DNA from 2 places in the Alkaliphilus sp. B6464 genome. Region 2 is predicted to be linked to the other one. Evidence: riboswitches for the same ligand, from Rfam matches in the RefSeq annotation. Region 2 holds a riboswitch; the other holds the start of a gene.
What was found. A riboswitch is a leader RNA that binds a small molecule or an ion and turns the genes downstream of it on or off. The one in region 2 is predicted to bind FMN.

Region 1 (3,427 bases), 570 kb from region 2:
CTAGATGTCCACCTAAACGATCTCCTAGCATTAATGCCCTCTCTAAGTTAACCTTACTTCCAGGTTTTAAGTTATTTAAGTTAGTTTTCCTCATTGTTTCTGCCATAACATCAACTTGGAAGCTACTAGCCATAAAGGCTGTTACAGTTAGACAAACACCGTTGGTTGCAATACTATCTCCTAGTTTAATATTTTCAAGTATTTTATTAGCTTTAATAACAATACTTGCGGATTTAGCCCCATTTAAAATCGATTGAACAGTTCCTATCTCTTCAACAAGTCCTGTAAACAAAGACTATACCTCCTTTCTTATATAGGCTTCTATCATTACATCATCCTTAAATCTGAAAACATCTATATTTTTAAGGAATATGGCATCTTTCATATATGGAATACCCTTTCCACCAACTGGGCTTTTAGATGAGCTTCCACCTATAATCTTAGGTCCTATAAATGAAATTACCTTATCCACAATTCCTTCTGCGAGAGCTGTATAGTTTAGTGTACTTCCACCTTCTAAAAGTACACTATCAATTTTTCTCTCTCCTAATGATCTCATAAGATAGGATAAATCTACCTTATTGTTTTTAAGAGGTACAATGATGAAGTCTGCACCTAATTCTTCAATATATTTTAGTTTTTCTCTATTAGTGGCTTCCGTTGTTGCTATTATAGTTTTTGTATTATTATCACATTGTAGAACATTTGCATCTAAAGGGATGTTTCCCCTTGTATCTACAACTATTCTAATGGGATTTTTTTTATCTATACTATCTAGCCTGGTTGTAAGTAGAGGATCATCAGCTAAAACCGTGCCTATTCCAACCATTATGGAAGTAAATCTATGACGCAGCTCATGAACATAGCGTCTAGATTCTTCATTGGTAACCCAACGAGAATCTCCAGTATAGGATGCGATTTTACCGTCTAGGGTCATTGCTGTTTTAAGAACACAGAAGGGACGTCCTGTTGTAATAAATTTAATGAAAACTTCATTTAGCTTTTTTGCCTTATCCTCTAATACACCTATAGCTACTTCGATCCCATGCTCTCTTAATATACTAATTCCTTTACCAGCCACAAGAGGGTTAGGGTCTTCCATGGCAACCACAACCTTTTTAATACCTTTTTTAATAATAGTGTTAACGCAGGGTGGGGTTTTTCCAAAATAAGAGCAGGGCTCTAGGGTTACATACATTGTGGCCCCTGTAACATCTTCTTTAGTATTGTTAAAGGCATTAACCTCAGCATGAGCGTCTCCGTATTTTTTGTGATAGCCTTCGCCAATAATCCTGCCGTCTTTAACTATTACTGCTCCCACTAATGGATTAGGGCTGGTATAACCAATACCGAGCTTTGCTAAGTCTAAAGCTCTAGCCATATATAAATAATCCATATTTTCACCTCAATTTTTTAAATATAAAAAAGCCCTGATAAAAATTATCAGGGCTTGGTTCCACAAATTAACCCAATAAGAACTATATAAAAATAGAACTTAAAGAGTATAATAACTTTTCCTTCTTTCATCCAGACTTTACTGTCGGTACTGGAATTGCACCAGTTCTGCCAAATAGGCTCGCGGACTTTACCGCCGGTAGGGACTTTCACCCTGCCCTGAAGGACATTCAATATTTATTTAACAGCTTAAGATTAACATTGATTTTAAATTAAGTCAATATGTATTTTGTAATTTTAAGAATTATTATTAGCTTATTTAGATGAATTCTTAAGTGGTATTTTTAATAATATAGTGATAAGAATTTAAATGTATTTAAGGGTTTAATGGGTGAAAAAAATTACCCCATTAAACCCTTAAATTGCTTAATGGGGCGAAAACAAAAGCTACTATGGCTGAAAAGTCTAAATATTTAGTCATAAAATTTTGGCATAAAATTTGCAAGTCTAATAATAGGATGAATTATTAAAATGAAATCATTATTACTTTGCACTCTAATAAGGTACAAGTTTTCTGATTGTTTATAGCATTTTAAGAAGTAATAAGTTAGTAATATTGTACACACTTAAATTTGTAAGAAAGTTTAAAAAATTTAAGTGTAACATGGGTCTATGCAATAGCATCAGACGAATTTTATAAATATAGGAGGGGGACAAAAAATGAAACAATTACTTACAGGCAATGAAGCTGTTGCCAGAGGGGCCTATGAAGCAGGTATTACATATGCTGCGGCTTATCCGGGAACACCAAGTACAGAAATTTTAGAAAATATTGCACCCTACAAAAAGGAAATAATAGCAGAATGGGCCCCAAATGAAAAGGTTGCTTTAGAATCTGCAATAGGTGCTTCTGTTGTCGGTGCTAGATCTTTAGCTGCAATGAAACACGTAGGTGTAAACGTAGCAGCTGATCCATTTTTTACATACGCATATACAGGGGTCAATGGAGGAATGGTACTTGTTTCTGCAGACGATCCAGGATGTCATTCTTCTCAAAACGAGCAGGATAATAGACTATATGCTAAGTTTGCAAAGGTAGCCATGGTAGAGCCAAGCGACAGCCAAGAGTGTAAGGATATGGTAAAGACTGCTATAGAAATAAGTGAAAGATTTGATACATTAGTCCTTTTTAGAATGACAACTAGGGTATGTCACGGAAAGAGTCTTGTTGAATTTGGCGAGAGGGAAGAAGTAGGTATAAAGACTTACGATAAAAAGCCTCAAAAATACGGTGCAATACCAGCCCATGCAAGACAGCTTAGAGTAGTATTAGAAGATAGATTAAAGGAATTAGAAAAGTTTTCTAACGAAACAGATCTAAACTTCTTCGAGTGGAACGATAAAAAAGTTGGTATTATTTCATCTGGAGTAGCTTATCAATATGCTAAAGATGTATTTGGAGATACTGTTTCATATTTAAAGCTAGGATTTACCCATCCTCTACCGATGGATAAAATAAATGAGTTTGCTAATGGAGTAGAAACACTTTATGTAATAGAAGAGCTAGAGCCTTATATTGAAGATCAGTTAAAGGCAGCAGGGATTGCCTGTATAGGAAAAGATAAAATTCCTAATATAGGAGAGTTAAATCCTGATATTATTGCAAAGGCTTTATTGGGAGAAGAAAGGGAAATAGTTGATTACGACAGGAATGTTGCCGTAAACAGACCTCCAACACTTTGTGCAGGATGTCCACATAGAGGCTTTTTCTACGAGCTAAGCAAGAGAAAAGATATTATAGTTAATGGAGATATTGGATGTTATGGCTTAGGTATAGCGCCACCACTTAGTACAGTAGATACTATCATATGTATGGGCGCCAGTATTAGTATGGCCCACGGAGCTCAAAAAGTGCTTAACAGACATGAAAGCAATAAGAGAATGGTGGCTGTAATAGGTGACTCCACATTCTTCCATACTGGTGTTAATAGTCTGATCGACACAATGTATAATAGAAGCAATACAATAAATG
Region 2 (3,427 bases):
GGAGGAAATAATATGATATTAGTAAAAAATGCGAAAATCTATACAATGGCTGGTGAAGTCATTGAAAAAGGATCAATTTTATTAGAAGAAGGTAAGATTAAAGAAATAGGTATAGATATTGTAGCACCTTTTGATGCAGAAGTTATAGATGCTGAAGGTAAGCTTGTATTTCCAGGTATGATAGATGCCCATTGTCATTTAGGAATGTGGGAAGATGCTATAGGCTTTGAAGGATCTGATGGCAATGAAATGACAGATCCTATTACACCACATCTAAGAGCAATTGATGCTATCAATCCAATGGATAGAACTTTTAAAGAAGCTTATGAAGGTGGAATTACAACCGTATCAACAGGTCCTGGAAGCGCAAACGTTGTTGGGGGACAATTTGCTTCCATTAAGACCTATGGTAAAAGGATAGATGAAATGGTTGTTCAAGAGCCTTCAGCAATGAAGGTGGCTTTTGGAGAAAATCCTAAAAGGGTGTATAACGATAAAAAACGTATGCCTATGACAAGGATGGCAACAGCTGCTTTATTAAGGGATACATTAATGAAAGCCAAGGAATATTATAATAAGAAGCAGGAAGCGAAAGATGATAAATCAAAGGCTCCTGCATTAGATATGAAAATGGAAGCCATGATGGATGTATTGGAAGGAAAAATTCCGTTAAAAGCACATGCCCATAGAGCAGATGATATATTTACTTCTATTAGAATTGCTAAAGAATTTGGAGTAAAAATAACTTTAGAGCATTGTACAGAGGGACATTTAATTGCGGATTATATTGCTAAAGAGGGATTACCAGCAGTGGTAGGACCTACCTTTGGAGATCGTTCTAAATTTGAGCTTATAAATAAAACCTTTGATACTCCTAAAATGTTATGGGAGGCAGGAGTTAAGATTGCTATTATGACAGACCACCCAGTAATTCCGGTACAGAATTTGCCTTTATGCGCTGCATTATCTGCAAAGGCAGGATTACCAGAAGAAGAGGCATTGAAGGCTATTACTATTTATCCTGCTGAAATATTAGGAATAGAAGATAGGGTAGGAAGTATTGAGGTTGGTAAGGATGCAGATATAGTTATATGGAACGGTCATCCTTTTGATATACAATCCTCTGTAGTTTGTACAATTATAGATGGAAGTGTTGTATATAAAAAATATTAACATTATAGATTAGAGAGATTTATTAGAGAACACGGGGGAAAAGAGGTTATGTTATATGGATCGAATGCCTATAAATGTAGTTGTTTTTGGTTCTATACCAGAAGCAATATTGGTAATTTCTTTAGGTCTTATATTAATAGGAATGCGTCCCCCATTTAGAAAAATCGTTGTAGCAGCAATTATTCAAGGAGTAGCGGCTTATTATATTCGAAAAAATGTAGGGTTTGGTCTGCATATATTGCTTCAGTATATTACTATGTGCATATTAGTATGGTTAATAATTAGAATGCCTATTTGCTTATCTTTATTAGGAGTTTTAATAGGTGTTACTATAACTAGCTTGATAGAAGGAACTATGGTTCTTATTATTCCTAAGCTTATAGGAGTATCGTTGGCAGAAATAATGTCAAGGAGTTGGTTGAGAGTTGCTTTGTTTTTACCACATCTTTGTATACTATCTATATTAGTCTATCTGTGTTTGAAGCATAATTTTACATTAGAAGACGAAATAGGAATATTAAGGATAAAGAAAAAATAAGGTTAGAAAAGTAGCCCTATTCTATTGAATCAACTCCTATACTACTTAAATTTCAAACTAGCATTAAAATTTTTAAGTGCTCAAAAGTATCAAGAGAAGTATTGCATTATATACTGAATATGTATATAATAAAAGTGTAGAATTAATTTAATAAAAAATTCTTCAGGGCAGGGTGAAATTCCCGACCGACGGTAAAGTCCGTGAGTCGATGCAAATCGATTGAACTGGTGAAATTCCAGTACCGACAGTAGAGTCTGGATGGGAGAAGAATTAAAGAGGTTATTTTGTATGCTTATGCCCTGGAAGTATTCCAGGGCATTTTTGATTTTGAGCACTCAATTCTAGGCAAAGCTTAGAATTGAGTGCGATATAAAGTTTGGGAGTGCAAACGAACAAATTTTATTCCCTCTTTATGGTTTCTCCTCTACTTATTTATTTAGTAATGAATTAATAAAGGAGGAAGGATTATGCAAAAAATAACAAAAACAACTGGTGTAAGTAAACCAAGGCTCACAACAAATAGCTTAGTGAAAATATCAGTATTATCAGTATTATCGTATATTTTAATGGTAATTGATTTTCCACTACCTATGTTCCCACCATTTTTAAAGCTTGATTTTAGTGATATACCTGCACTTTTAGGAAGTTTTGCTATGGGACCAATGGCTGGGGTGCTTGTACAACTAGTAAAGGTAACACTACACCTTTTAACAAAAACTCAAACTGGTGGAGTAGGAGAACTTGCAAACTTTATAGTTGGAGTTTCTTATATATTACCAGCTGCAATTATTTATCATAGAAAAAAAGATCGTAACCATGCTTTAATTGGTTTAATAGCAGGTACACTTGTGATGACCTTAGCGGGTGCAGTAGTAAATAAGTATATTACGCTTCCCTTTTACGCTGCATTTAGCTCAATGGATGCTATAGTAGGCATTGGTAATGCTGTTAATAGCAAGATTGTGGACGTAAACACATTGATTTTATATGGTATTTCACCTTTTAATATACTAAAGGGAGCAGTTATCGCTTTTGTAACATTACCAATTTACAAAAAGATATCTCCTATATTAAAAAATAATTAAGTAAAAATAAGATTAGAAGAGTCTCAATTTGGAGGCTCTTTTTTGCTTTACCTCTATTGTAACTGTAGGTGTAGTTTGGTTTTCTACAGAGGTATCTAAAAGGAAATTGTAAACAACATATGCTTTACTAAATAAATTATGCTAAAATAGAGTAGATGAAGTTACTATCATTATGAATGTAATTATTAAAGCTTGGAAAACTAAGTAGTACAAGCTATATATAAGGAAAATAATAGTAAGTGGGTGTAATTATGATATGTATTGATATATCAAACCAAAGAGAATTAGAAGTATTTGCTAAAAAATTAGGCCAATTAGTTAATGGTGGAGATATTCTTTGTATGACTGGAGACCTAGGTGCTGGGAAAACTACTTTTACACAAGCCTTTGCAAAGGGATTAGGTGTGGAAGAATATGTAACTAGCCCAACCTTTACATTAATTCATGAATATGATGGACGGATTCCACTTTACCATTTCGATGTATATCGTATTAACCATGTAAGCGAGATGGAAGATTTAGGATATGAAGAATATTTTTATGGTAATGGAGTTTGTGTAATAGAATGGGCCTCTTTAATAGAGGAGATTCTTCCAGATAAGCGATTATGGATTGAAATTAAAGTAACGGG

Region 1: linked by a shared signal. The riboswitch ahead of ribD (bifunctional diaminohydroxyphosphoribosylaminopyrimidine deaminase/5-amino-6-(5-phosphoribosylamino)uracil reductase RibD) and the one ahead of HYG84_RS03215 (ECF transporter S component) in region 2 are both predicted to bind FMN.

Annotation. Positions count from the first base shown of each region.
Region 1 covers NZ_CP058557.1:1,220,460-1,223,886, forward strand. Annotated here, with positions in the region: gene HYG84_RS05880 (riboflavin synthase) at 1-292, opposite strand, end outside; gene ribD (bifunctional diaminohydroxyphosphoribosylaminopyrimidine deaminase/5-amino-6-(5-phosphoribosylamino)uracil reductase RibD) at 296-1,396, opposite strand; FMN riboswitch at 1,512-1,626, opposite strand; gene iorA (indolepyruvate ferredoxin oxidoreductase subunit alpha) at 2,116-3,427, shown strand, end outside.
Region 2 covers NZ_CP058557.1:652,860-656,286, reverse strand. Annotated here, with positions in the region: gene HYG84_RS03225 (amidohydrolase) at 13-1,173, shown strand; gene HYG84_RS03220 (hypothetical protein) at 1,229-1,711, shown strand; FMN riboswitch at 1,866-1,985, shown strand; gene HYG84_RS03215 (ECF transporter S component) at 2,179-2,796, shown strand; gene tsaE (tRNA (adenosine(37)-N6)-threonylcarbamoyltransferase complex ATPase subunit type 1 TsaE) at 3,048-3,427, shown strand, end outside.